Regions from separate parts of the Zhongshania aliphaticivorans genome, predicted to be linked through region 3. Evidence: predicted binding sites of a transcription regulator. Region 3 holds the regulator's gene; each other region holds the start of a gene.
The links. The regulator sigma-54, encoded in region 3, starts transcription at its own class of promoters, with help from an activator protein. The targets are predictions, from matches to a motif close to TGGCACANNNNTTGCNNT.

Region 1 (9,784 bases), 1.0 Mb from region 3:
ACTTTGTATTTTAGTTTGGCCTGCCATCGCAATCGGCGCGGCAGTGCTTTGCATAGGCAATATAATGACTAAGCAAAATAGAATAAATCGGAATACGGAATGCGTATCGATATGCGTCAGCTTCATTGAAACATCCATTTGCAATAGATACCCCGCCAGGAATTAGCGGGGTATCTTTTTTGAAAAAGAAGTCCGGGGGAACTTCCTTTATTTAGCAAGCGAACTCGCTAAGAAGGCTTAGTAGTTTTGACCAGAGCACTTCTTGGTTTCGGTATTGTAGTTACCGCACATGATTTTAGGATTCTGCCAATCTGCTTCAAGCTTAGCGCTCTCTGGCAGGAAGTCAGTCCACGCATCACCAGGAACGGCCGCTTCGGTTTGCCATACGATATCGAACTGGCCGTTTTCTTGAATCTCACCAATTAGTACAGGCTTGGTCAGGTGGTGGTTGGGTAGCATAGTAGCCACGCCGCCAGTCAAATTCGGAACACTAATTCCGATTAGGGCATCGTGTACTTTATCGACTTTAGTGGTCTTGGCTTTTTCGACTGCTTTCACCCACATATTAAAGCCGATATAAGTCGCTTCCATTGGGTCGTTGGTAACGCGCTTGGCGTCGCCGATATACGCCAGCCATTTATCAATGAAAGCATCGTTCACTTCGGCGTCGGCACTCATGAAGTAGTTCCACGCGGCGAGGTGACCAACCAATGGGCCAGTATCGAAGCCAGACAACTCTTCTTCACCAACCGAGAACGCTACTACCGGAATGTCTTCAGCAGATAAGCCCTGGTTAGCCAGTTCTTTGTAGAACGGTACGTTGGCGTCACCATTGATAGTTGAAACCACCGCGGTCTTTTTACCCTGTGAACCGAATTTTTTAATATCGGACACAATGGTCTGCCAGTCGGAGTGACCGAAAGGTGTGTAGTTGATCATGATGTCTTTTTCAGCCACACCTTTGCTTTTCAGGTAGGCTTCAAGAATTTTGTTGGTGGTGCGTGGGTAAACGTAGTCGGTACCCGCCAAAACCCAGCGTTTTACTGAACCACCCGCTGAACTCATTAAATAATCAACTGCAGGTATTGCCTGCTGATTGGGCGCGGCGCCGGTGTAGAAAACGTTTTTAGAAGACTCTTCGCCTTCGTACTGAACGGGGTAAAACAACAAACCATTTAACTCTTCAATAACCGGCAAAACTGATTTACGCGATACCGATGTCCAGCAACCGAAAATAACATCGACCTTATCTTTTTCTAAAAGCTCTTTGGTCTTTTCAGCAAACAGCGGCCAGTTAGATGCGGGGTCAACCACAACCGCTTCTAATTTTTTACCGAGTAAGCCGCCTTTTTTGTTTTGCTCTTCTATCAACATCAGCACCGTGTCTTTCAGTGTGGTTTCACTGATCGCCATGGTGCCAGATAGAGAGTGCAAAACACCGACTTTGATGGTGTCTGCCGCCTGGGCAATCGAGGCGCTTAGCGACAAGGTCGCTGCCGCCAACACTATACTGCTGTGTTTGGCGAAAGCCTTGATGGATGATTTTGTTTTCATACTTCGCTCCCAACTCTATTTTTATACCGCTAATTAATTCAATCGCATTGCGATTGCTCAACGGACCCTGGTAAATCTACCAAGAGGTGCTAGCAGAATTGGTGCCAATCAGGGGAAAGTCTTAGTTTGCGGGGCTTAGCGAGAAAAGCAGCGCAATGATTTAGCATAGCGCTACGCTGCCAGCCTTATCCGCGTGCAGTACGCCGCACAATAATTGTGCGTGCGCACCAAAGAAATACAATCTAAAAATCAATGACTGAGCAATAAAGAAAAGCCGAAGCCAATGGCAAACATTGCGGATAAAGTCTGCAGGCCGTGCTGCATGTGATGGTGACGCTGCCCCAAGAAAGCAAAGCCACCACGCAAGGCCAAGCCAACCGCCGTCATTGCAGCAATCAGCCCCAAATTAAAAAGTAAAACATGAGCCATTCCAAGCGAGGGACTAGCCAAACCCGCAGCAGGAATCACTGCCAATAAGGGTGCAGAGCCCGCACTACCGTGGATCAGCCCTACCCAAACAGCAGACCGACGAACGCCCTGTTTTGAATCATGATGCTGATGTTGGCGCCATAAATGGTAAAAACTTAAGAGACCAATCCCAATCAACATCCACGCAACCAAGGCCTCGGCAGTGGCACTGAAATCGTAGGGAATTGCCGAGCCCGCCAGCAGTACCGCACTGGCCACGCCAAGGACGGCCAGCCCATGCCCCAGCCCCCAATGCAACGCAAAGCGCAAGCTGTAACGGCCCTTATCACGCCCGCTCATACCGCCCACTGCGGCGAGATGGTCGGGGTCAAAAGCATGCACCACCCCCGCCGCAAAGCCGATGAATAAAACACTAAACAAAGGCGACATACTCATTCCCCTTTAATTCAAGCGCCGAGCATGCCCTGCTCAACAATAAAATCAACAATTGCGGCAACGCCGCTGCCGTCTTTTAAATTGCTAAAAATAAACGGTTTGTCGCCACGCATGCGCTTGGCATCGCGATCCATTACATTGAGGTCGGCACCCACCAAGGGAGCCAAATCAGTTTTATTAATAATCAATAAATCTGAGCGGGTAATACCCGGCCCGCCTTTGCGGGGGATTTTATCCCCCGCTGAAACGTCGATCACATAGATGGTTAAGTCCGACAACTCGGGGCTAAAGGTTGCCGCTAAATTATCGCCGCCGCTCTCGATCATGATTAAGTCTAAATCGGGAAAGCGGCCACTGAGCTCAGCCACTGCTGACAAATTCATCGAGGCGTCTTCGCGGATTGCAGTATGGGGGCAGCCGCCAGTTTCCACGCCGAGAATCCGCTCTTGATCCAGCACCTCGTGGCGCAGCAAAAACTCGGCGTCTTCACGGGTGTAGATATCGTTGGTGATGACCGCGATGTCGAAGCGCTCGCGCAACTCGGCGCACAGGGTTTTAACTAGGGCGGTTTTCCCAGAACCTACTGGGCCGCCAATACCAAGCCGCAATGCAGGCTTTTTCATATAAATACTCCACAAATAATGAATAACAAATTCTATGATCGAAACAAACGTGAATACTGGGTTTCGTGCTGAGCCGAGGCCATTGCCAAACCCGGCAAACCAACACCGAGATCATCGCTGTCGCGTGTTTTCGCTGCACTCACACTGGTCTCCAATTTCGGCATTAAAGCCAACAATAAGCGCTGACCATCGGTCTGCCCTAGCGGCACCAATTTAATGGCCGCCGCCACCTGATTCTCTAACCAACTCCAGGCGAAACCGCTGAGCGCGTCATCGCTATTAACTTGCCAATGCTGGGCCGCCAAGGCGAATACCGTGGCAAAACTTACCGCCACGCCTTTGGGCCAAGCCAAGGCATTGGGCACTTCTAGAGAGACTAATAAGCGCAGCAGGGCTTCGCCCATTTGCACGTCTTCTAATAACAATTCCTTGGATTCACGCGCCGCCTGTAAATAGTCATTCCAATAGGCGACATCGTCCAGCACGCCAGCCTGCCATGCCGTATGCAAACGCTGTAAGACAGGTAAATCTAAACCACCCAAGCTGTGGCTTAACACCTCGCCAATCCAATCTTCTGCGCCCGCCAAACTCTTAACCCAGCCTCGCTCAACCGCATACTCCAAACCCTGAGAGTAGGCATAAGCCCCCACCGGCAAGGCAGGACTAACGAGATGCATTAAATGCAGTAATGGACTAGTCATGATGATGGTGGCTGTGAATACTGCCCGCGCCACTATTATGGTAGGCGCCGTTCTCGGGGTGGAAGGGCTTTTCGCCAACTTGAACGTCTAAGCCTAAGCCGCGCAACATATCGTCCAGCACATGGTCGTGCTGATAGCGCAATTCCCCCGCATCAATCTGCAAGGGCACATGACGATTGCCTAGGTGGTAGGCGGCCCGCGCAAACAATAGGGTGTCGTCAGTGTGAACCAGCGACAGAGTTTCTTTAGCCGCCACCACCGATATTTGCTCGCCATTTTTGGCGATTAAAATATCGCCATCGGCAAGCACCTGGCCCCGCTCAATATACCAAGACAAATCCTGACCGCAGCGAGTTTTACCGCGAAAACGACTACGCTGCCGATCTTGATAGTTCAGCACAATACTCATTTCTGGCGCTAAACCCTGGCCCTCACTTGCTACCTCAAAACACTCAAGCATCACTTACTTCCAAATTAAAATTAATTTTTCTCAACTAATTAGAACCAGCAAATCAAAACAAACAATAGCGCTGGGCCAAGGGCAGCTCGGTAGCGGGTTCACAAATTAATAGCTGGCCGTCGGCACGCACCTCGTAGGTATCGGGGTCGACCTCCATCACCGGCTGATAATTGTTCAAGACCATATCGGCCTTGGTCACATTGCGGCAGTTTTTCACCGCGACCAAGGGCCGGTCTAAACCCAGCGCTGTGCCAATATCGGCATCAATCGCCGCTTGACTCACAAAGCTCACCGAAGTCTGCACGCAGGCTTTACCATAGGCGCCGAACATCATCCGGTAATGCACCGGCTGCGGGGTGGGAATCGACGCATTGGGATCGCCCATGGGCGCAGCGGCAATGGCGCCGCCTTTAATAATCATGGCGGGTTTAATGCCGAAAAATGCTGGTTTCCACAACACCAAATCGGCAAGCTTACCTACCTCGATAGAACCCACCTCATGGCTAATACCGTGGGCAATGGCCGGATTAATCGTGTATTTGGCGATATAACGACGGGCGCGGAAATTATCATTATCTGCGCTGTCTTCTGCCAGCGGACCGCGCTGCACTTTCATTTTGTGAGCAGTCTGCCAAGTGCGACACACCACTTCGCCGACTCGGCCCATAGCCTGGGAGTCGGAGGCAATCATCGAGAAGGCGCCAAGGTCATGCAGAATATCTTCAGCGGCAATGGTTTCCTTGCGAATGCGGGAATCCGCAAAGGCCACGTCTTCGGGAATATTGGGATCAAGGTGATGACAGACCATGAGCATATCCAAATGCTCGTCCACAGTGTTCACCGTATAGGGCCGCGTCGGATTGGTCGATGACGGCAATACATTGGCCGCGCCGCAGGCTTTGATAATATCCGGCGCGTGACCGCCACCAGCGCCTTCGGTGTGATAGGTATGAATGGTGCGGCCCTTAAAGGCGGCGAGGGTATCTTCGACAAAGCCCGACTCATTTAGGGTGTCGGTGTGAATTGCGACCTGCACATCGTATTTGTCCGCCACACTTAAACAACAATCGATAGACGCTGGGGTGGTGCCCCAATCTTCGTGGAGCTTTAAGCCCATGGCACCGGCTTTAATTTGCTCTTCCAGCGAATCTGGCAAACTGGCGTTGCCCTTGCCGAGAAAGCCCAAGTTCATGGGAAAGCTCTCGGCGGCTTGCAGCATTTTGCCCATATGCCAAGCACCCGGCGTACAGGTGGTGGCATTGGTGCCGGTCGCGGGGCCGGTGCCACCACCTATCATGGTGGTCACGCCGCTCATCAAGGCCTCTTCAATTTGCTGAGGGCAAATAAAGTGGATGTGCGAATCGATGGCACCGGCGGTTAAGATCTGACCTTCACCGGCAATCACCTCGGTGCAGGGACCAACAATAATATCGACATTGGGCTGTATATCGGGATTACCGGCTTTACCAATGGCGCAAATTCGACCGGCCTTTATCGCCACATCGGCTTTAACCACGCCCCAATGATCTAATATCAAAGCATTAGTAATCACCGTGTCTGGGGTATGGGCGCCGCCTAACTGACTCTGGCCCATGCCGTCGCGAATGACCTTGCCGCCACCAAACTTCACTTCTTCGCCGTAGGTGGTGAAGTCCTTCTCTACCGAGATCCACAACTCGGTGTCAGCCAAACGCAGGCGGTCGCCCACTGTGGGCCCGTACATATCCGCGTAGGCGCGGCGATCTATCGTAGCCATTTATTTATGCTCCTTGCTTGTCGAGGGCGCCCATTACATCGCCACGAAAACCATACACTTCGCGCTTGCCCGCCAGCGCCACCAACTCTACTTGACGGCTTTGACCAGGCTCAAAACGCACAGCCGTGCCCGCCGCAATATTCAAACGAAAACCGCGACTCGCCGCGCGATCAAAAATTAGCGCAGGATTGGTCTCAAAAAAATGGTAGTGCGAACCAACCTGTATTGGCCGATCACCACTATTGGCCACATCAATCACGCAGGTTTCGCGGTCGGCATTGAGGGTAATATCGCCCTTGGCTGCGATTAATTCTCCGGGAATCATAAGTGCTCCGTTATGCCTGTTTATACGATAGGATTGTGGACGGTAACGAGCTTGGTACCGTCGGGGAAGGTTGCCTCCACCTGTACCTCGTGAATCATTTCGGCAATGCCGTCCATCACGTCATTTTTGGTCAGCACTTCACGCCCCGCGCTCATCATCTCGGCTACCGTGCGACCTTCGCGAGCGCCTTCCATTACCGCCGCCGAAATCAGCGCGATAGACTCGGGGTAATTTAATTTCAGGCCCTTGGCCATGCGGCGTTCGGCCAATAGTGCGGCGGTAAACAGTAATAATTTATCTTTATCTCTGGGACTCAATTCCATGGCGGTGTCATCCTGTTTTTAATTAACTCTCATTTCGATGCTTACTTAAGTGTTCCAAATCCGCGGCGGGCAGGCCTCGCGGCCATTAAATTGCGGTCGAAGCTGCGCCCACAGCCACGCAAAACCTTTGCGGCACTGCTCCGGCGAATCACCCAAATAGCGCGCTAAAAAAATATCCCGCTTTTGCGATAAGCCCCACTCCGCCGCCAACCAAGCATTTTGCTCAGCAAGCTTAGTGAGGCCCTCGCGCAATTTATCCATCATGGCCTGATCGCAAATCATCGTCGCGAAAAAGCTGCCGCTCACCGAGGCGCCAGCCATACCCCAAGGCGCATCCAGCATGGCGCTGCCCCCCAGCCATTCGGTGCGTTCAACTAATAGTGGCTTGCCGTCGCGGCGTATGTCGATTTTTTGCAGGCAACGACCCCGCGCGAAACCTTCGCCACTGGCGCGGCGGCCCAGCACCACAATATCCCATGCACATAAACGGGCATTGCCCTGCAGAGCGAAGTGATTACTCAATTCGGCTTCAGCGCCTTCAAATACAATGGTTTCTTGGGGCAGCCATTCCAAACAGGCGCCATCGGCAACATCAGCGCTCACGCCTTGAGACTGCGCCGTTTTCGCCAAATCACTGCGATACACCTTGCCCGCCGAGGGCGTGGTCAACAGCGCTTGCGCGCCAGCATCCAAACTCACCGCCACCCGCAAGGTATCTCCGGCCACTATGCCGCCAGGCGGGTGCAGGAGATAGACATGACAGCAATCTCCCTCAGGATAAAAAGGGCGCTGCACCCGCAATGGCCCCTTGTGTAAAATTCGCACCAAATCAGTGCGATTTATACTTGCGCGCAAACCCAACTCAATCGCCGCTGGCCACGACTTGGTCGGCGGTGTCGCTGATAAGGTGTCGGCAAGCCCAGCGCTTACGGTAGCTATAGCCGTCAACGGCAATTCCTTATTAGTAAAAGTCAATTTCTGCAGTCGCCGAACACTTAAAAGCTCAACGCATTACATTAGTTAAGAGCAATATCTGTACCATCACTGTGCGTTTTTATTAGCACTGCGCCAAATCGGATCTGATTGCTGCCAAAAACGCACCATTATTAAGCCGGCAAGAGGGAGATGCTTGACGGGAGACGGTAAACGCTAAGATAAAATCTAAACCCGACTTGCCTTTGCGTCTCCCGTCTCCCGTCTCCCGTCTCCCGTCCAGCATTTAGCTAGCGCGAGGCGCCACACATCTCCCATGCATCGCCAATAAACGATACACTTAGCCAATCAACGAGGTAACGATCCATGGCTAAACCCGATTTTATTGCTCAGCTGGCGCAACAGGCCAGCAAGCTGATGAACAATGGTCCTGAAATTCAGCAGGACATCGAAGAGAAAGTGCAGGTGTTACTCCAGGGCGGATTCAGCCGCTTAAACGTGGTGTCTCGCGCCGAATTTGACGCCCAAGTCGCTGTGTTGAATCGCACGCGCAGCAAATTAGAGACACTGGAGAAACAGCTCGCGGAATTAACTGAGCAATTAGCAAACCAAACCGGCAGCAATACCTAAACATTGTATTTCAAAGAATAGCGCCGCCTTCAAGGATGAAGACATGCCCCTCGCTACCGTATACAGCCGCGCCAAGCTCGGCGTGCACGCGCCACTGGTCACCGTAGAAGTCCATTTATCTGGAGGTCTACCGGCCTTTAATATTGTTGGCTTGCCCGAGGCCAGCGTGCGCGAAAGCCGCGACCGAGTGCGCTCGGCCCTCGTTAACTCACGCTTTGAATTTCCGGTTAGTCGTATCACCGTTAACCTTGCCCCCGCCGACTTACCCAAAGAAGGCGGCCGTTTCGACTTGCCTATCGCCATCGGAATCTTGGTCGCCTCTGGGCAATTGCCGACCGCACCACTGGCCAATTGCGAACTGATTGGCGAACTTGGGCTGAGCGGTGAATTGCGCGCGGTAGATGCCGCGCTGCCCGCTGCTGTGCAAGCTGGAGAGGCGGGGCACAGCCTGATACTGCCCGCCGCCAACGCTGGCCTTGCCAGTATTCTCGACACCAGCGATATTCGCGAGGCCCACTCCTTGCTCGCGGTAGTTGCCCACCTTCACGGCCAGCAAGCCCTGCCCTATGCCAGCACCGACGATTCCGCGGAATTGGCCGAGCACTATCCCGACCTCAGCGAAGTGCGGGGCCAAGTGGGCGCCAAACGGGCACTGGAAATCGCCGCGGCGGGAGGTCATTCGCTTTTACTTAGCGGCCCACCTGGTACAGGAAAAACCTTACTTGCCAATCGCCTACCAGGTATTTTGCCGCCCTTAAACGAAACTGAGCGTTTAGAAATTGCGACTGTGCAGTCGGTCGCCGGACTGCCACTGCGGCTAAACCGGCCTTTTCGCGCGCCCCACCACACCGCCTCGGGCGTGGCGCTGGTTGGCGGTGGCAGCTATCCGCGTCCCGGTGAAATTTCCTTGGCCCATCACGGCGTATTATTTTTAGATGAGCTGCCCGAATACCCCCGCAAAGTACTGGAAGTACTGCGCGAACCCATCGAATCTGGGGAGGTAACCATCTCCAGAGCAACCCAACAATTAACCTTCCCGGCTCGATTTCAGATAAATGCACACTAACAATGAATAACTTAAACACATTTAAACTGTTGTTTTATATCACTTTTGGAGAACCACCCTCGGCAATGCAATACACACCATTAACAGTTAAACACCCCTGAATAGCCTCTCCATCTTTGAGGTGTATCCACTTAGGGTATGGAGATACAGACACACTATATGACGCCACAAGAAGCTTCACAGGCTTAGCATTAGCAAGGTTTTGTGCATCACATAGGTCGATGTAGCCTAACCACTTAACCCTCCTGTAGTCGCCATTCTTGAGCTTTACTGGCACGACGTTAAACCTTGGCTCTTTGCCTTCTTCGAGTGTCGCCATACAAGCGTTAAATTGGTATCTTAGAGAAATCATTGGCTGTATATTTATACAGTATTTACTTGGTTTCAATATACAAAGGTGGGAAAATTGCGACATCAAATAACAGCCCTACAATTAGCCCTTTGGTTAATGCTTGCACCTCTCTTGGGATATGCCGATGGCAGCTCCTTAATCAGCCCTGACGAGCATCAAGGCCAAAAGATAGGACATAACGAGTGCTTTCAAGAAGA
Region 2 (9,784 bases), 110 kb from region 3:
CTTACTAACTTAGTTGTCCGACATTCTCTATAGTGAAAGGTTTAAGCTTATCGAGCTGTGCATTTTTCACCTTGTTCACCCAATCGGAGTTCGCAAGCAAGGCCCGGCCAATTGCAATTAAATCAAACTCATTGTGGTCCATTTTTTCGAGCAAATTGTCGATATTGGCAATGCCTGCCCCCTCGCCGCGGAACGCCGACGTAAACTCCTGGTCGAGACCTACACTGCCGACGCTAATAGTGGGCTTGCCGGTGATTTTTTTGGTCCAGCCTGCCAAATTAAGGTCAGACCCCTCAAACTCAGGCTCCCAGAAACGACGCTGACTACAGTGAAAAATATCTGCGCCAGCATCGCTTAGCGGCGTTAAAAATTCGGTCAACTCTTCTGGGGTTTGGCAAAGCCGCGCCGTGTAGTCTTGCTGTTTCCACTGCGACCAGCGGAACAAAATTGGAAAGCCTTCACCAACTTTTTCGCGCACGGCTTTAACAATCTCAATGGCAAATTGGCTGCGCGCCGCGAGACTGCCGCCGTATTTGTCGGTGCGCACATTGGTATCAGCCCAGAAAAACTGGTCAATCAAATAGCCGTGGGCGGCGTGAATTTCAACGCCATCAAAACCGATTTGCTTGGCATCAAATGCCGCTTGCGCGTAGGCTGCCACCAAATTTTTAATTTCTGCACTGGTGAGCGCTTCAAACACCTTTTTGTCTTTCGCGACCAAGCCAGAGGGTGAGGCGCTTGGCGCACTGGGCACTGGGCCGCTCCCGGCGCTACGTGTAGAGCCGACATGCCATATTTGGGGCACAATTTTCCCGCCAACAGAGTGCACCGCCTCAACGACGTTTTTCCAGCCGGCCAGTGCCTCTTCGCCGAAGAAAGACGGGTGGCTGGTGTTGTCGGTGGCGGCGGGATGATTAATTAGCGTGCCTTCGGTAATGATCAAGCCAACGCCGCCTTCGGCGCGCTTGCGGTAGTACTCTGCAACGGCCGCGGTGGGTACGCCATTGGGTGAAAAGCCACGGGTCATGGGGGCCATTACGGTGCGGTTGGCGAGTTTAAGCTGGCCGAGTTCGAATGGCGTAAATAAAGCGCTGGTGTTCATGTGGCTACCTCGAATAAAACAATTAATGCATCTCATCACTAGCCGTCTAGTATACTTTTTCAAAAATAGAAGATAATCAGCTAATATTACGAAATACTTTTGCTGGAATCGCAATAATGGACAAGCTTAAAGCCATGCACTACCTCTGCTGTATTGCCGAGGTGGGGAGCTTCAGCGCGGCGGCCAAGCTCGCCAACGTGCCGGTCTCAACGGTGTCGCGCAGTATTCAAGCGCTGGAGTCTGAGCTGGGGGCGGCACTGCTCAAACGCAGCACCCGCCATGTTGGCCTCACTGAGATCGGCAAAATTTACCTCAGCGAATCAAAAGACATATTGGCGGCGATAGACCGCGCAGAGGGCAGGGTAGGCAATTATCAAAATGCGCCGTCTGGGGTGCTGCGTATCAGCGCGCTACCTTATTATGGCGAGGTTCGGCTGCTACCGTTGCTGGAGGCGTTTCAATCGCGCTACCCGCAAATAGTGATTGATCTCGAGTTGTCTAATCACACCGCCGACCTCCAGCGCGACGGCATCGACATTGCTATTCGCGGCGGCAGCGAACCGGATGGCCGGATTATCGCCCACCGCCTTGTCGATAATACCCACCGCCTGTGCGCATCTCGTTCTTATATTAATAAATTTGGCATGCCGCAAACCATCGCCGAGCTGGGCCTTCACCGCGCTCTGGTGTATCGCAGTCCCGCGCAAATATGGCATTGGCATGTCGAGGCGCGGGGCGCATGGCAGCGGGTAGATATCAGCACCGCGCAAATCAGCAATAGCATTCGTGTTATTCGTCAGGCACTACTAAGCGACCAGGGCTTGGCGATGTTGCCGAGCTGGAGTATTGCTGAAGAAATCGCCGATGGTCGATTGGCGTGGGTGCCGCTGCCAGAAACCTTATCGACGACGGCCAATCACCCAGCGGGCAGTATTTATATGCTGTATCAGCAGCCGCAATACACTGTGCCTAAAATTAAGGTGGCGGTGGATTATTTTAAGGAATATCTGCAGTAGGTTGGAGGGCGGCTCGCTTACTCATCTCGGTGGTTCCATGAATTTGCTCATTTATACTCGCCCAGACGAAACTGCAACTCTTACTCAAAAAAACTTATTTTTTGCCGTCAATGAAGTTAATGAAATGCTGAACGACACCGGCAGGGTCTTCGACCTGAGGGTAGTGGCCAATGCTCGCCAATTCACCTAAATAATCTAAACGACATTTTAGCTCTTTATAGCGTGCGACCATGTGTGCCCCAGAGACGGGATCTACCGAGCCATTGATTAAGGCGAGCGGAATAGTGGAATTATGCAGGGCGTTTACCCAGCGTTCGCGATGTTGTTTGCGATCCCGCATATAGGTAATTAAATTGTGAAATATATGCTTTCCGTCTTTCTCATTAATGAGGGCCCAAAAGATCCTGAGTTCTTCTTCAGTGGGTTTGCTTTGCTCGCCAAATACGGAGCTGAATCGCGCGCTAAACTGCTTATAGCCGGATAGCTTATTTAACAGTGGGCCTAAAGGGCTCAGTAGTAATTTTTGGGTCAATATGGCGCGGTGTGTTTCAGGAAATAAACCGCCGTTTAAAAAGCAGCACGACAGCCATGTACCCGCGCCGACACCCTGTTGCTGTCTTGCCAATAGCTCTTGGGCCACGGTGTCGCCGTAGTCGTGAGCCAATACATGAAACTGATCTAAAGATTTGGCGGCCACCAGTGCCTCAACAATATCGGCTTGGCCATGAATGGAGTAGGTACGTACATTGGGTTTATCTGAATAGCCAAAGCCCAGCATATCTAGGGTGACTAGCCGAAAGCGTGATTTTAGCGTATCCCATATGCCATACCAGTCCCAGCTTGAAGTGGGAAAACCGTGGATAAGTAGTAATACTGGGAGGTCGCTCGGGCCTTCGTCTTTAACGAATATTTGATGGCCTTTGAGTTCCAGCCACTCTCCGCTGGCCTTCCAGCTGGCAAGGGCTGTCTTTAAATTGCTTTTATTTTGAGTGTTCATGTTTACCCCAATATCACCATGCATTACGAAAATAGAGTGGACTAATGTTTGGCCATTAAAGCTGAACTTGACGTCTGGTTCAAGTTTTGACTATATTGCTTAGATTAACCGTTTGATACCCCGTTCAAATCGAGATTAAGAGTCACTTAATGAAAGCTATGCCAAGCCAAGCCAGAGCCAAACAAAAGCGCGCCGCCTTAATCGCCGCGGCGAGCGAGTGCTTTGTTAGTCATGGTTATCACGACACCACGGCAAAGACCGTGGCAAGCAAAGCGGGCGTCGCAACGGGTACGTTTTATCAGTATTTTGAAAATAAAGAAGACATGCTCCGCGTCATAGCGAAGCAGCGCATGGAAGAGCTTTATCAACAGGTGCCGTCGGCGACCGAGTTTCTTGAACTCAGTAGTAAAGTGGAAAAGGGCGGGGTAAAGCCAGGTGCGACAGAGCGGATTTTTCACCATGTTTTGGAGCTTATCTATGCTTTTCATGAGCAAGCACCTGAGCTTCATCAAATATTAGAGCAGCGCAAAGAACTCGATCCGGAACTGGCCGAAATTTTAGGCCAGGGCGAAAAAATGCTATACGACCGCGTACTGATGTTTGTGAATCGCTTCAATATTGAAAACGCCGATGCCGTTGCCTTTAACCTATTTGCCATGGCAGAGGGCTTGGTGCATCGCCAGGTATTTGGCCGCCCAAGGCAATCGAAAGCCCTTACATTACAACTGGGCGCAGCCATGCTCGCCAGTTATTTTGATAACTTATAAAAATAGAGATAATAAGCCATGAGTTCATCAGTGATAGTCGACACCCTGATTCAGAATGCAAAGATCTTTAATAGCGGTGAAGCCGCGGTTGTAGAAGACATTGCCATAGCCAACGGTAAAATTGTGGCAAGAGGTAAAAATCTCGATGCGGAGGGCGCGGCGCGGGTAATCGACGGCAGTGACAAATGGCTGATGCCGGGGCTGTTTGATATTCACACCCACTACGATCTAGAGCTCGAAGTCGCGCCCGGTTTACCCGAGTCGGTGCGGCACGGTACGACCTCGGTTGTTATCGCGAATTGCAGTTTAGGTTTGGCGTTCGGCAATCAGCGCAGCGGCGATATAGACCCCATCGTCGATTGCTTTGCTCGGGTCGAGAACTTACCAAAGTCATTATTGCGTAGCTGCGCAGACAAAGTTTACTGGGACTCACCAAAAGCGTATTTGGAACATCTAGAGCAGCTAAATCTCGGACCCAATGTCGTCACCTTATTTCCGCACTCAATGTTACGTATTGATGCCATGGGCTTTGATGCCAGTATTAGCCGCGACCCAAGTGACAGTGAATTAAAGGCCATGCAAACTACCTTGAGCGCTGCGCTTAGACTGGGTTACGCGGGTTTTTCGACCGATGCCTTGCCCTTTCATTACTTGGCTAATCAGCCGAATTGCGAAAAAACCATACCCACGCAATTTGCCAAATACGAAGAAATTAAAGCATTAACCCAGATCGTGCGCGACAACGGCGCGGTATGGCAGGCAACACCACCAAAAGACAGTGCGATTAACACCTTAAAAACGTTTTTGTTGACCAGTGGCAGGCTGCATAAACGACCATTGCGAACCACGGTAGTCGCTGCCTTAGATGTGGCGAACAACCGGAAACTTCTACGCTTAGCGAAGTTGCTTAGTAAAGTTTTAAATTCTAAATTTCTCCGCGGCGATTTTCATCTACAAGCCTTGGGTGCACCGTTTAAAGTTTGGTCAGATGGTGCAGTAACGCCGCTTTCAGAAGAAATTCCCGAACTGCGAAAATTAAATGAAACTGATATGGAAGATCGCGGCGCGCGGCTGCGTATCCTGAATGACGCCGATTACATTAAAGCGTTTAGGGCGATGTGGCTAAAGGGTAAGCATGGCTGGAGCGTGGCGAGGCTAAAACGTATTCTCAATTTGGAAGATTATGCCTTCAACCGCAACTTAAGTGATATGACCATCGAAGGCTGCCCGATTGAGAACTGGGTGGGTTTGAATATGCAGCACCTGCTCGACCGGATCATCGCGATCAAACGCGGTGAGACGCCCAGTGGCTGCAACGAAGCAGAAAAGGAGCTTATTAACCGTGACTTCTTTTGGATCAGCGACGAAGCCGACTTTATGCTGCAGTTATTGCGTAGCTTTGACCTTGACCTCAGCTGGAGCACGGTCACCGCTAACCGCAACCCGGAGACCATCAGAGAATTAATAATGAACCCGCTGCTTATGCCGGGCTTTAACGACTGCGGCGCACATCTGACCAATATGGCGTTCTACGATGTTAATTTGCGCAGCCTCAAACTTGCTTCCAGCGGTGGCGATAAAGACGTCTCGTATATGGTGAAGCGACTAACGAAAGACGCCGCCGATCTCTTTGGTGTTAAAGGCGGCACGATCCACGAAGGCGATGTTGCAGATTTAATTTTGGTCGACCCACAGGCCCTCGCGAATTACGACGGTGAAGCCCACGTTATTCGCCAGTTCCGCGCTGAATACAATCACGAGCAGTTAGTGAATCGCTCTGATGGTGTTGTGCCGCTGGTCATGATTGCGGGCAATGTCGCCTGGGAAAATGATGAATTCTCTGGTCAGTTTGGTAAAAAGCCGATGGGACGTTTGCTTAGAGCGGTAGCAAATTAAGGATAAGGCCCCCGCGTTCGCTAGGGTGACGGTGTTGGCGTAGAGATTCAATTTTGGCTCTGCGTTCAATATTGAACTCGTTTGCGCGCTATAGACCGAGCAGAGGCCCTGTCGTATTTACATGCCACCGGTCTGCGGGCTTGGTGCGAGTAGCGCAGTTGCCGCCGCACCGCACCCTAAGTACTCACTGGGTATTGTTGGCGCACTTTAATTGTGCGTGTCGATGTAAGCCTTATTTTTTTACCGAGGGCAGTAATGCAATTTTTTGGTGCTTCTAGCTTGGGCTTTTTGTTTTATTTCAAATTTCTTATTTTAAAACAATAGCTTAGTGTTTTGTGTGTGAGTTGGTTCGTTATTTGCTGTATCACTTGTAACAAAAAACTTGTGAGAGGAAGTACGCAGTGGCTTATATCGAACCCAATGAATTTGCGACAAAGATGGTTGACGCTGGAGAATCTAAGATCTTCATGTCGGCCAGAGATACTTTGGTAAGGGCCTATATGGCGGGTGCTATTTTGGCGCTTGCCGCCTTCTTTGCGATAACTGTAACCGTTAAAACGGGGAACCCGTTGGTAGGCGCGCTGCTCTTCCCGGTTGGTTTCATCATGCTGTACCTAATGAAATTCGATCTACTCACCGGTGTATTTACCCTTGTGCCTTTAGCTATTATTGATAAGCGCGCGGGCTGTACCGTAAAGCAAATGTTGCGTAATTGGGGGCTGGTGTTTATTGGCAATTTCGCTGGGGCCTTGTCAGTTGCCTTCTTTGCTTCCTTTATTCTGACCTATGGTTATAACACTGACGGCGGCGCTTTGGCCGCTAAGGTTGGCAGTATTGGTGAGTCGCGGACCCTTGGTTACAAGGCCCATGGCGAGGGTGGCTGGTTTACGATCTTTATTCGCGGCATGCTCTGTAACTGGATGGTGTCTATGGGCGTCGTTGGCGCAATGATCTCCACCTCTGCCTCTAGCAAAATGGCGGCGATGTGGATGCCAATTATGTTGTTCTTTTATATGGGCTTTGAGCACTCAATTGTGAATATGTTCCTGTTCCCCTTCTCGATGATTATGGGTGGCGAATTTACTATTGCTGACTATTTGTTCTGGAATGAAATTCCTACGGTATTAGGGAATCTGGCTGGTGGTTTCTTGCTGGTTGGTTTACCGCTTTACCTGACTCATGTTAGAACTAGTCCAGAGCGTAAACTGGTTTAACCACCACCATTTATTAACTGGAGCTCCCCGCGTCTAACAACGCGGGGCTTTTCTATGAAAGCTAAGTTGCTAAAAGTTTCTGTGGGCCAGTGTTCCGCTGCTGGGCGAAAGCAAGTGAATCAGGATTTTCACGGCCTGCTGATCCCTACTGACGCGCAACTTAGTGCCAAGGGTATTGCGGTCGCGATTGCCGATGGCATTAGCAGCAGTCAAGTAAGCCAAGTGGCGAGTGAGACCGCGGTAAAAACCTTTTTAAGTGACTATTACTGCACCAGCGACGCCTGGTCAGTTAAAACCTCGGCCTTAAAAGTCTTGGCGGCCTGCAACGCCTGGCTTTATGCCCAAACCCAAAACAGTCCCTACCGTCTAAACAAAGACAAAGGCTATATCTGCACCTTTAGCGCGGTGATTTTTAAATCAAATACCGCCTATGTTTTTCACTGCGGTGATACTCGGGTATACCGAGTGCTTGGCGACAGCCTAGAATTATTAACTCAGGATCACCGACGGGTGGTGTCTGAGGAGGTGAGTTATTTGTCCCGCGCGCTGGGCATGCAGTCGCGACTTGAAATGGATCACCTCGAACTCCCGATAGAGCCAGGCGATACCTATGTCTTGGCGACCGATGGCGTGTACGAATACATATCCGACAAAGCGATTGCTCACGCGATAAATACCCATGAGGGAGATTTAGACGCCCTCGCCGCCCAACTGCTGGATGAGGCATTAAAAGCCAACAGCCCAGATAACTTAACGATGCAAATTGTGCGTATAGAGGAGGTGCCAGATAAGCAGCGCGATGAGGTTCGCCAATTATTAGAAAATTTGAGTCCGCCGCCAATATTGTCACCACGGCAGAACTTTGAGGGTTACACCATAATCCGTGAACTGCATATTAGCAGTCGAAGTCATGTGTTTTTAGCTGCAGATACCCTGAGCGGCGAGAACGTGGTTATTAAAACTCCTGCAGCCGAAACCCGGGACAATCGCGAACACCTAGAAACCATGTTGTTGGAAGATTGGATAGGGCGGCGTATTGACAGCGTTAATGTGTTGCGCTCCATAGCTCCCCATTCCAGTCAGCGCTATATTTATACGGTAACGGAATTTGTCGACGGTAAAAGCCTTTTCCAATGGATGCTAGACAATCCTACGCCCGCCATAAATGAGGTGCGCGGTATTGTTGAACAAATCGCCAACGGCCTTCGGGCTTTGCACCGCCTTGAAATAGTACATCAGGATTTGCGCCCCCAGAACATTATGATCGACAGTGCGGGCACCGTAAAAATCATCGATTTTGGCGCGGCTAAAGTCGCGGGACTTGCCGAAACCTGCCGCCGTAATCTCGGGGTGGTCGGCACTATGCAGTATTCCGCGCCAGAGTATTTTTTAGATTTTGACGGCAGTAGCCGCTCAGACATATTTTCACTGGGGGTAATTGTCTACCAAATGCTCTGCGGCGAATTGCCCTACGGCAACGAAGTCTGCCGTGCGAGTACTCTGCAGGCGCAGACAAGATTGGCATATAAGCCCTTGGCCTTAGTGCGCGCCGATTTACCCGGCTGGGTAGACTACGCAATTTCCCAAGCGCTTCAGATTCAGCCCGAAAAGCGTTACCAAGAAGTCTCGGAATTTGTTTACGATTTACAAAATCCCAATAGTCGCTATTTAAATAGGGCTAAACCGCCAATTATCGAGCGCAGCCCCGTATTATTTTGGCAAGTTATATCGGCGGCCTTACTGGCCGTGATTGTGATTCAAAATATACGCTAGTAATACCGGGAGATTGATCGAGGGTGTGAGAGCGTAAAATGGCTGACGCCACTTTACGCAGTGCAGCAGCTTTACCAACTTTTGTAGGGCAAAAATTTTCCATTCATTGTGATTACAACCCTGTCGCCTTTGGGGTTCTCTTCTTTATCAACATCCATCGAAAAATCAATGGCGCTCATAATTCCGTCACCGAACTGCTCTTGAATAACCTCTTTCAAAGTATCGCCATAAACGCCAACGATTTCATAAAGGCGATAAATAAGCGGATCTTGCGGCACATCCCAGCCCCAAGTTTTAGTCGGATAGCTCATTAAGGTCGCCTTGGCCTCGGGCGGTAATTCGAGTAATGCGCACAACTTATCTGCTGGAGCTTCTGGCATGCTGTTCATACCTAAGCAAGCGGATGTTAGCCATACCTTGCCAACACCAAGATCATCAGCAATCGCTTGCCATGTTAGGCTTTTTGCTTGCTTCGCAAGCACAATAATTTCGGTTAATTCCTCTCGGTTCATGTGCATACCTTTGTTGGTTTATTTTAGGTATGTAAATCATTCAAGATGTATGCCAAGCAGTACAGGTTTTTGGATAATACCTGAGTTTTTGTGCTTAGTATGCAGATGCCAGTTATGCTAGTAACTCTATAGTCGTGAAGGAGAATTCTTGTTCTAATTACTTCACCGTTTCTTGCTGGCCATCTAATGAGGCACGAACTAATTGGGGCGTGAAAAACTACTTTTAGGCGTCCACTTGGCTTCCTTACGAGGATTGGACTATACGCAAGGGCTAAGTTATCACCTTTCGGAAACACGATGAATTTGGCGGATAACACTTCGTTGCTGGGATGGACCCCTGCCTTCGCAGGGGCGGTGCTCGGCCTTCGCAGGAGTGATTAAGAGTTATAGCTCGTTATGCCCGCGCAGGCAGGCATCCATGTGAACGTAGTGAATGCTTTTACGTCAGACACCCGACATCCGTCGTCCGACAATCCCTAGCGCAACTCAAACTCATCTGCATCCAAA
Region 3 (9,784 bases):
TTGGAGGGTTTCTCCTACCCGAGGGTAATGGAAACTCGGCGCGGTAATTTTGACCTGAATTTGCAGTGGCCGGGAGCGCCCAGCCAGTGGACGCTCGCCGACAGTGAGGGCGAGTTTAGCTTTTCTTTTAAGGATGGCCGGTTTTTAAAAACCTCGGATGCGGCCAGTGGCACTCTGCGAATTTTTAGTATCTTCAATATGGCCAATATTGTGCGTCGCTTAAAGTTTGATTTCCGCGATGTGTTTAAAAAAGGCATTTATTTTGACCGGATGCGGGGCGGCTTGAATCTAGCGGATAGTCAGCTGCAATTATCGTCACCACTGGATGTTCATGGGCCATCGAGCCGTTTCCAGATGACGGGTGCCATTAATTTGCGCACCGAAGTACCTGATTTGCGCTTGGTTGCAACCTTGCCGGTGGGTAGTAATTTACCTTGGGTGGCGGCGTTGGTGGGGGGCTTGCCAGCGGCGGCCGGTGCCTATGTGGTGAGCAAGGTTTTTGAAGAGCAGATGGACAGCTTTTCCAGTGCGGTATATGAAATTTCGGGCACTATTCAGGAGCCTGAATTGATTTTTAAAAATATTTTTGACGACGAGTCCTTTGATATTAGTACGCCCCAAAGCCGTAACACCGGCAAGCCGGGGCTAAAGTAATCGTGGCGAATTTAGCGGCGATTCAAATGGTGTCCAGTGCGGATCTGGAGGCGAATCTACAGAGGGCGGAAGCCTTGGTTGCAGAGGCCGCGAGCAGTGGTGCAAGACTGGTGGTGCTGCCGGAAAATTTTGCCTTGTTTGGCAGTCCCGACATCGCCGCGCTAGCAGCTGCCGAGGCCGTCGACTCGACTTTGCAGCAATTCCTCAGTGCACTGGCAGCGCGGTATCAGCTTATTGTGGTCGGCGGCACTATTCCTACCCCAGCGGAAGATGGTCGGGTGTACGCGACGAGTTTTGTCTACGCAGCGTGCGGCAGCTGTCTTGGTCGTTACCGCAAAATACATTTGTTTGATGCCGAGCTTGGTGATGACCAAGGGCGCTATCGGGAGTCTGATTCCTATGCGCCGGGCGACAGTGTGCTGCTTGTCGATACCGAACTGGGCAAGCTGGGCGTGGCGGTGTGTTACGACCTGCGTTTTCCAGAGCTATTCAGGCTTATGCAGGATCAAGGGGTTGATATTATTGCCCTGCCTTCGGCGTTTACCCGCAGCACCGGCTGGGCGCATTGGTTGCCTCTGCTTCGTGCTCGCGCAATTGAAAATCAATGTTTTGTGGTAGCGGCTAACCAAGGCGGTATCCACGATGCTAAACGGCAGACCTCGGGCGGCTCTGTGCTTATTGACAGTTGGGGGCAGGTCTTGGCTGAGGCGGGCTTGGGCGCCTGCACGGTTATTGCTAACTATGACGCTGAGGAGCAACTGGCATTGCGCAAGCGAATGCCAGTTGCCCAGCACCGCCGTTTATAACTTTGCCATTAGTCAGCAGGCTTGGCGGCCTGAAGTTCTTTCAAATATTGGAATAATTTCCGTTTAGCAGCGGGCGGTTTTTTTGCCTGTGCGTCCTTGTCTATTTGCATTACCAGTTGGCGCAGACGTTGACGATCGCCATGGGGGTAGACGTTTAGGGCCTTTTCTATGGCGCCGATACCAGTCTCGGCGAGTTCATCGCGCAGTAGCTCTAATCGGTGAAATTGCTGAGCTTGCTCTCGTTGACCTTCTTCGCGTTTGGCTAAGCCAGCTTCAATCTCTGTGAGGTCGATTCCGCGCATTAGCTTGCCAATATACTGGAGCTGGCGGCGCAGTGCTTCACGGCTGGTCAACTTTCGGGCGGTGCTTAGCGCCTCGATGAGATGCTCATCGTGAATCGTTATTTTGGCCAGTTCATTATTGCTGAGCTTAACGAGCTTCTCCCCCAATTGCTGGAGGACTTGCATCTCTTTTTTCACCGCCGTTTTACTGGGGCGCTCTGATTCGGGTATTTCGTCAGTCACATTAAAATCCGTTGCTATTAAGCATAAAAATAGGTTGCTAGGCCGAGAAAGGACATAAAGCCGATAACATCGGTAACCGTGGTAAGTACTACGCCGCCAGCGAGGGCGGGGTCAATATTTAGGGATTTCATGGCCAGCGGCAGAACAGCCCCCGCTAGCGCGGCGGTAATTAAATTAATAATCATGGCGGCGGCAATAATGCCGCCCATCAGTGGATCGCCGAACCACACAGTAGTGGCGCCCGCTACGATCAAGGCCCAGAGGCCGCCGTTTATCGCGCCGACCATGATCTCGCGATTAATGAGCCAGCGACTATTGTCTTTACTGATATGGCCCAATGCCATACCCCTTATCACCACCGTTAAAGTTTGGGTGCCGGCGACGCCACCCATACTGGCTACAATCGGCATGAGTACCGCCAGCGCCACCACTTTTTCTATGGTGGCTTCAAATAAGTTGATAACGCCGGAGGCAATAAAGGCAGTGAGTAAATTGATACCAAGCCATATAGCCCGGCGCGGTGCGGTACTCCACACGGCGGCGAAGGTGTCTTCGTCTTCATCTAAACCCGCCATACTCATCAGGGAGTGGTCGGATTCTTCGCGAATAACATCGACCACGTCATCGATGGTGATACGGCCGAGCAATAGACTGTCTTCGCCAATGACCGGGGCAGAGACCCAGTCGTGGCGGGCGAAAAGCGTGGCGACCTCTTTTGACGACATACTGGCAGAGATCGGTTCCACCTCGGTGTCCATGATTTCCCGCACGGTCACGCTGGGGTCAGAGACCAGCAGTTTGCGCAGCGACAGTATGCCAATGTATTGATCGTTGCGATTGACGACGATCAGGCTGTCGGTCATCTCTGGCAGGCTTTCATGGCGGCGTAAATAACGCATCGCGACATCGAGGGTGATGTTGGGCCGCACGGTAATCGTGTCGGTGTTCATCAAGCCGCCAGCAGTGTCCTCGTCGAAGGACAAGACATGTTCTACGCGTAGGCGATCTTGATGGTCCATCGATTCCAGAACTTCGCGAATAACGCGGTCTGGTAATTGCTGGAGAATGTCAGCAATGTCGTCGGCTTCGAGACCTTCGGTGATGGCCGCGACTTCTTCGGCGTCCATTTGCCGTAGGAATTGGCTTTGGACTTCGTCATTGAGGTGTTGAAGGATGTCGCCTTCATTCTCAGAGTCGATAAGCTGCCACAAAACACTACGGATTTTGTGCGGCGTTGATTCAATTAAGTGGGCGGCGTCTGCTGGGGGCAGGCCGTTTAGCATGCGGCGAATTTGCAGAAACCCGCCAGAACCCAGGGCGTCGTTAAGGGTTTTTAGCTGGCTCTCGGATTGTAGCTTGTCTGCAGTCTGGGCCATACCTATCCCTAGCCTGAGCCGTGGTGGATTTGTGAGATATCTTGGTAATTATCCTTGAAAGCGCGGCGCGCAACAATCCACTAGCTAATTTCAGATGAAATAAAGTTTCTTACTCACCCTCACCAAAGCGTTGATTTATCAGGTCTTGTATTGCGCTCAAGGCCGCCGTCTCGTCGTTTCCTTCGCAGCGAACGTGAATGTCGCTGCCTTTTCCGGCGGCGAGCATCATCACCGACATAATACTTTTGCCGTCGACACTTTTGTCGCCAATGCGCAGGGTAATAAGCGAGCTATACGCACCTGTGGTGGCAACGAGTTTGGCGGCAGCGCGGGCGTGCAAGCCGAGCTTATTAATGATTTTGAGTTCTGCTTCGACCATCGTGTCTTCTCTAATTCTGGAGTTCGCGATGGCGAACTTGTAAGTCTGGGTAGGCGCTACGCATGGCCTCTGCCAAGGATTCAACCATATATACTGAGCGATGTTGACCACCGGTGCAACCAATCGCAATGGTGAAATAACTGCGGTTACTGGCTTCAATTTTGGGTAGCCAGGTTTGCAGGTATTGCAGAATATCGTGATGCATCAATTGCACATCAGGCTGTTTGGCGAGAAAGTCCTGCACGGCTTGGTCTCGACCGGTGAGGCTGCGTAAATTATCTTGCCAGTGGGGGTTGGGCAGCATCCGCAAGTCGTAGACAAGGTCGGCATCAATCGGCAGGCCGCGTTTAAAACCAAAGGATTTTAGCTGCACGGCAAGACGACTGGCGTCGACACCGAGAATACGGTCGCGAATCGCCGCGCGGAGTTCGTGTACCGTCATGTCACTGCTGTCGATTGCCAGCGAGGCTTCGACCACAATGGGTTCCAGTAAACGAGACTCCAGTTTAATGGCATCGGCCAGTGGCAGCGAGTCAGTGGTTAGCGGGTGGCGACGGCGAGTTTCACTAAACCGCTTGATAAGTTTGTCGTCACCGGCGTCGAGAAAGACGATTCGAAGGTGGGCGTATTGTTTGACCTGATCGCACAGGCTTTTGAAGCGTGCTAGGCCATCTTGGGCGTTGCGGGCATCGATGCATACGGCGACGTGCTGGTGCACTTTCAGTGGACTTCGTGACAGCTCACGAACCAGCTCGGGTAGTAGAGATACGGGCAAATTGTCGATGGCATAGAAGCCTTCATCTTCCAGCTGATGCAGGGCGGTACTTTTGCCGGAACCTGAGCGCCCGCTGAGGATGATGAGTTCCATTAGCTTTGTAGCGCTCGCTCAAAGAGGGCCTGGTCAGACGTGGCGCTGCGCAGCTCACTGCGAAAGCTTTCTTCATTGAAGGCCGTGGCAAGCGCACCTAAGACTTTAAGGTGCTCGTCGTGGGCTTCTGCTGGCACGATAAGAGCAAACACCAAGTCGACGGGCTGGTCGTCTACCGCTTCGAAATCGATGGCTTGCTCTAGCTTGAGGAGCATGCCGGTGATCGCGGTGCAGCGGCTACTGCGACAATGAGGAATAGCGACGCCGTGGCCAATACCGGTACTGCCCAGTCTTTCTCTGGCCAAGAGCTCATTAAATAATTCATCGGCGTCAAATTCGCTATTATCGGCGCTGATACCGGCTGAAATGAATTCAAGAAGTCGTTTTTTACTGGTAATGGACGCACCGCTGTGGGTGCGTCCTAAGGTGAGAATGGAATTGAGTATCATGGTTTCTTGCAACAGTGGTTTAGGTCAAGGGCCTTAGCGGCCGAGAGTTTTTTCTTTGTGTTTAATTAATTGTCGATCGAGTTTGTCGGTCAGGCTGTCGATCGCCGCGTACATATCCTCCGATTCGCAGGTGGCAAATAGGTCGGCGCCGGCGACGTGCACGGTGGCCTCGGCCTTTTGGATCAGCTTTTCTACTGACAGGGTGACGTCGGTATTAGTGATGTTGTCAAAGTGTCGTTGAAGTTTGCCGAGCTTGGTATTGACGTAATCGCGAAGAGACGGGGTAACATCAACGTGGTGACCACTAACAGTAATCTGCATATTTTGCTCCTTCATCGCTGAAAATAACTAGCGCCTCACGGCGCGTGTATGACGACAATGACCGTAACAGGGGCACTGCCACTATACCAGTCGTTTCCGCTCGTTTGAGGGCGGAATAACCAGTGATTCTCGATATTTTGCAATGGTGCGGCGGGCAACCTGAATGCCTTGATCGCCGAGTAAGTCGGTAATTTTACTGTCGCTTAGCGGTTTACGGGGGTTTTCTGCCGCCACCAGCTTTTTAATTAACGCGCGAATAGCGGTCGATGAACACTCACCGCCGGTGTCGGTTGATACATGACTGGAAAAGAAGAATTTAAGCTCAAAAATGCCTCTTGGGGTGTGCATGTATTTTTGGGTCGTTACCCGTGAAATCGTGGATTCGTGCATGCCAACCGCTTCGGCAATATCGTGTAAAACCAGGGGTTTCATGGCTTCTTCGCCGTATTCTAAAAAGCCGCGTTGGTATTCAACAATTTTGGTTGCGACTTTCATTAGAGTTTCATTGCGGCTGAGTAGGCTTTTGATAAACCAGCGCGCTTCTTGCAGATTGTCGCGGATATAGTCGTTATCACTGCTATTGCTGCTCTTTCTGGCCAGTGCCGCGTAGTGTGCGTTAATTTGAATTTTGGGTGCAATATCAGGGTTCAGCTCCACCAGCCAGCGATCGTCCTTTTTGCTTACAAACACATCGGGGACGACATATTCAGTTTCGTCGGCGCCAATGCTGTCACCCGGTGTGGGGTTGAGCGATTGCACCAGTTTTATGATGTCGCGAAGCTGATCTTCTTTTAAGCGGCAGCGACGCATTATCTGGTTATAGTCGCGATTGCCCAATTGCGCCATATATTGGCTCACGACAAGACGGGCTTCTTCAACTAAATAGGTGTCGGCGGGTAATTGCTTGAGCTGAATCAATAAACACTCTTGCAGGTCGCGGGCGGCTACGCCCGGTGGATCAAATTGCTGAATAAGATGTAAAACCGCATTGAACTCTTCGATTTCGATTTCGTCACTGGCAAAGCCTTCGACAAGTTCTTCTGCGCTGACCGTTAACCTGCCATTGTCATCGATGGCGTCGATGATGGCGTCGGCAATTAAACGGTCAATATCAGATAGGCGGCTGAGGTTTAGCTGCCAGCGTAAATGGTCTTGCAGGGAGTCGGCGCTGGAATTGCGATAGTCGTTGCTGTAGTCGTTGTCTTCCGCTGCCGAACCGCTGCCGGAGCCGCTGCTACTGCCGCTGGTTTGGTAAACGTCGTCCCACTGGCTGTCTACCGGCAGGTCGTCAGGGATGTCGCTGCGTTCGGCCCATTCAGTGTCTGCTTCGGGCTGCGGGGCTTCGGTCTCTTGGTCGCTGCTTTTCTCTGCTTTTTTGGGTTCGGCGGATGTGGGTTCGGTATTGACTTCAAAATCGTCGCTGTCATCACTGATTTCAAGCAGTGGATTGGAGTCCAATGCTGATTGTATTTCTTGTTGGAGGTCGAGGGTAGAGAGTTGTAATAAGCGAATCGCTTGTTGCAGCTGAGGTGTCATGGTCAGGCTTTGACCGACTTTGAGCTGTAGCGATTGTTTCATAGGCAGCGGCTTCTACAACGGGGTGATGGCAACACGAGTAATAGGTTTTACTCTACCGGCAACAATTATGCCTCACTCTCAGTGTAGTCGGGACAATCATCTCCTGCAATACCTGTGCCGACTCATTTACTCATTGCATAACTTATAAAGTAAATTTATCGCCCAAGTAAATGTCACGGACAATCTGATTACTTAATACGGTGTTGGCGTCCCCTTCGGCAACGATACGGCCTTCGCCAACGATATAGGCTTTGTCGCAAATATCGAGGGTTTCTCTGACGTTGTGGTCAGTGATGAGTACCCCAATGCCCCGCGCTTGCAAGTGCTTTACAATATTTTGAATGTCGTTCACCGAGATCGGGTCTACCCCTGCAAAGGGCTCGTCAAGGAGTATGAAGCTTGGCTCGGTGGCCAACGCACGGGCAATTTCAACTCGGCGACGTTCACCGCCGGACAGCGCCATACCCATGGATTTGCGAATATGGGTAATGTGAAACTCTTGAAGCAGAGCCTCTAATTTTTCTTTGCGTTGCGTACGGTTGAGGTCTTTTCGGGTCTCGAGGATGGCCATAATATTATCGGCGACGGTCAGTTTGCGAAAAATTGACGCTTCCTGTGGCAAATAGCCCACTCCGTTTTTGGCGCGGCCATTAATTGACAGTTTGGTTAGGTCGCGATCATCGAGGCGGATCGTGCCCCTGTCGGCATTAACGATGCCAACAATCATATAAAAGCAGGTGGTTTTACCTGCGCCATTGGGGCCGAGTAGGCCGACAATTTCGCCGCTGCTAATGGTGAGCGACACATCTTTAATGATTTCGCGGCCCTTGTAGGCCTTGGCGAGATTGCTGGCTTGCAGAACTGGCATGGTTAGCGCGATTCTCCGCTGGGGGCGTTGTCAGGGGTGGGCTTGGTCGTCGTGTTGTTGGCGTCACCGCCAGGCAAGTCGCCGTCAGGGATTGCTTGGGGTTGGAGGGTCATTTTTACTCGATTCTCTTTTTCTGTGGTGCCGCCGTCGGCCACCACCATTTGCTTGCGGCCGCTGTACACCACGCGGTCGCCGGAGATTTTGGAACCTTGATGGGTAATCGAGGCATTCTTTTGGAGAAGAATTTCCTCTTGTGCCAAACTGTATTCAATGCGCTGGGCGCTGGCGATTACGACCCCCTCTTTGGCCCGGGGCTGTTGTTCAAAGTAGGCGGGGCTGCCCTCGGCAATCACTTTTTCAACTTTTCGGTTTGACTCAATAATGGTCAGTTTGTCGGCGCGGATCTTGAGCGAGCCCTGATTCATATTGACGTTACCGATATAAACACCTTGGTTGTTTTCGTAAATTGCCCTATCGGAGCTCAGATTGATGGCTTGTTTGCGGTCATCGGGCAAGCTCAGCGCAGTGCTGCAAACGCTCAGGGTAAGCGTGATGGCGAGCGCGGCTTTAAATAGGGTCATAATGGCCTTTTACCTGATCAAGGAGTTCAACACGTTCATCTTTCATGCTGGCTTTCATGCCGAGTGAATGAGTTTTGCCATTGCGCAATGATAGGGTCAGTGGCTGGTCAGTACTCACTTCGCTGCTCTCTAAATTTATTTGCAGTAACTCGGTCGTTATTTGTGCCTGTCGGATTAAATCTTTTACCAGTACGGTGTCGAGCAGGGTTAATTGTTCGCCGTCTTGAGATAGCTTGCCGGTCTTAGCGCTGGCCGTCCACGGTCGTTGGTCTGCGATATTGCCGATATAAAAGGGGTCTTGCAATGAAATTGAGCCATCGGAAATTAATCGCTCCGCACTGCTTGCCCGCCATTTGTAGGCGATTTCGCCATCGCGGCTGTATTTAATGCCGTCGACTTTGGTGAGGTGAGAGTCGGCATCGGGAACCGCCTCAAAACGCTCAACAATACTCAGCTTACCACTTTCACTGAATTGCGTTAGGTAGACAATAATACCGGCCATGGCGGTGATGGCCGACAGCACGGAGAAGACAGTGAATTTGATTTGCTTCATGTCAGAGGTATTGTTCCAGCGCGCTATTGAGTTTGCCTTGAGCGGTAAGGATTAGCTCGCAGACTTCGCGAATAGCGCCGCTGCCGCCCGCGGCGCGGGTTTGCCAGTCGGCGTGGCGAGCGACAAACTCGTGGCCATTGGCAACGGTAATCCCTAGGCCAGCTTTGCGGATAGCAGAAAGATCGGGTAGATCGTCACCAACGTAGGCAATTTCACTCATTTCAAGCCCGAGATCAGCGCGCAGCTCCTCTAAGGCGACGAGTTTGTCCTCGCGGCCTTGGTAAATTAGCTCTATTTTGAGTTCACCGGCGCGACGCTTAACCAGTTCGGAGCAGCGACCAGTGATAATGGCCGGTTTAATACCCGCGTCGCGCAGTAGTTTAATGCCGAGGCCGTCGAGAATGCTAAATGCTTTCATCTCCTCGCCACTATTGCCAAAGTACAGGCTGCCGTTGGTCAGCACGCCGTCGACATCCATCGCCAAGAGTTTGATGGTTTTTGCTTTCTCAATAACACTGTTCATGGTGTTGCAGATTCCTAGGCAACGCCTGCTTTGAGCAGGTCGTGAGTGTGGATGACGCCGACGGGTTGACCGTCTTCATTGACGGCGACCAATACCGTAATTTTATTATCTTCCATGATGCGCAGGGCTTCAGCGGCCATGGTGCCGGGCTTAATGGTGCGGCAATTGCGGGTCATAATGTCATCGATGGGACACTTATGTATATCAATACCGCGATCAATGGCCCGGCGCAGGTCGCCGTCGGTAAAAATGCCGACAAGCACGCCAGCGTCGTCAACCACGGTGGTCATGCCTAGCGTTTTAC

Region 1: a site for sigma-54 is predicted at 7,630-7,647, ahead of AZF00_RS00820 (urease accessory protein UreD). Genes of this name have one in related genera too.
Region 2: a site for sigma-54 is predicted at 6,124-6,141, ahead of AZF00_RS15275 (formate/nitrite transporter family protein). Genes of this name have one in related genera too.

What each region holds. Positions count from the first base shown of each region.
Region 1 covers NZ_CP014544.1:165,007-174,790, reverse strand. Annotated here, with positions in the region: gene urtB (urea ABC transporter permease subunit UrtB) at 1-126, opposite strand, end outside; gene urtA (urea ABC transporter substrate-binding protein) at 238-1,554, opposite strand; gene AZF00_RS00855 (hypothetical protein) at 1,804-2,412, opposite strand; gene ureG (urease accessory protein UreG) at 2,430-3,041, opposite strand; gene AZF00_RS00845 (urease accessory protein UreF) at 3,074-3,742, opposite strand; gene ureE (urease accessory protein UreE) at 3,735-4,202, opposite strand; gene ureC (urease subunit alpha) at 4,255-5,958, opposite strand; gene AZF00_RS00830 (urease subunit beta) at 5,963-6,283, opposite strand; gene ureA (urease subunit gamma) at 6,304-6,606, opposite strand; gene AZF00_RS00820 (urease accessory protein UreD) at 6,652-7,554, opposite strand; gene AZF00_RS00815 (accessory factor UbiK family protein) at 7,906-8,169, shown strand; partial or broken gene AZF00_RS00810 (YifB family Mg chelatase-like AAA ATPase) at 8,213-9,229, shown strand; gene AZF00_RS00800 (HNH endonuclease family protein) at 9,642-9,784, shown strand, end outside.
Region 2 covers NZ_CP014544.1:3,439,449-3,449,232, reverse strand. Annotated here, with positions in the region: gene AZF00_RS15300 (NADH:flavin oxidoreductase) at 5-1,102, opposite strand; gene AZF00_RS15295 (LysR family transcriptional regulator) at 1,219-2,118, shown strand; gene AZF00_RS15290 (alpha/beta fold hydrolase) at 2,213-3,115, opposite strand; gene AZF00_RS15285 (TetR/AcrR family transcriptional regulator) at 3,265-3,882, shown strand; gene AZF00_RS15280 (N-acyl-D-amino-acid deacylase family protein) at 3,901-5,778, shown strand; gene AZF00_RS15275 (formate/nitrite transporter family protein) at 6,180-6,992, shown strand; gene AZF00_RS15270 (bifunctional protein-serine/threonine kinase/phosphatase) at 7,047-8,765, shown strand; gene cynS (cyanase) at 8,837-9,277, opposite strand; gene AZF00_RS15260 (amidohydrolase) at 9,754-9,784, opposite strand, start outside.
Region 3 covers NZ_CP014544.1:3,324,612-3,334,395, reverse strand. Annotated here, with positions in the region: gene AZF00_RS14785 (YhdP family protein) at 1-654, shown strand, start outside; gene AZF00_RS14780 (carbon-nitrogen hydrolase family protein) at 657-1,460, shown strand; gene yjgA (ribosome biogenesis factor YjgA) at 1,469-1,984, opposite strand; gene mgtE (magnesium transporter) at 2,002-3,360, opposite strand; gene AZF00_RS14765 (HPr family phosphocarrier protein) at 3,470-3,739, opposite strand; gene rapZ (RNase adapter RapZ) at 3,750-4,607, opposite strand; gene AZF00_RS14755 (PTS sugar transporter subunit IIA) at 4,607-5,056, opposite strand; gene hpf (ribosome hibernation-promoting factor, HPF/YfiA family) at 5,090-5,377, opposite strand; gene AZF00_RS14745 (RNA polymerase factor sigma-54) at 5,459-6,955, opposite strand; gene lptB (LPS export ABC transporter ATP-binding protein) at 7,098-7,823, opposite strand; gene lptA (lipopolysaccharide transport periplasmic protein LptA) at 7,826-8,404, opposite strand; gene lptC (LPS export ABC transporter periplasmic protein LptC) at 8,391-8,957, opposite strand; gene AZF00_RS14725 (KdsC family phosphatase) at 8,959-9,480, opposite strand; gene AZF00_RS14720 (KpsF/GutQ family sugar-phosphate isomerase) at 9,495-9,784, opposite strand, start outside.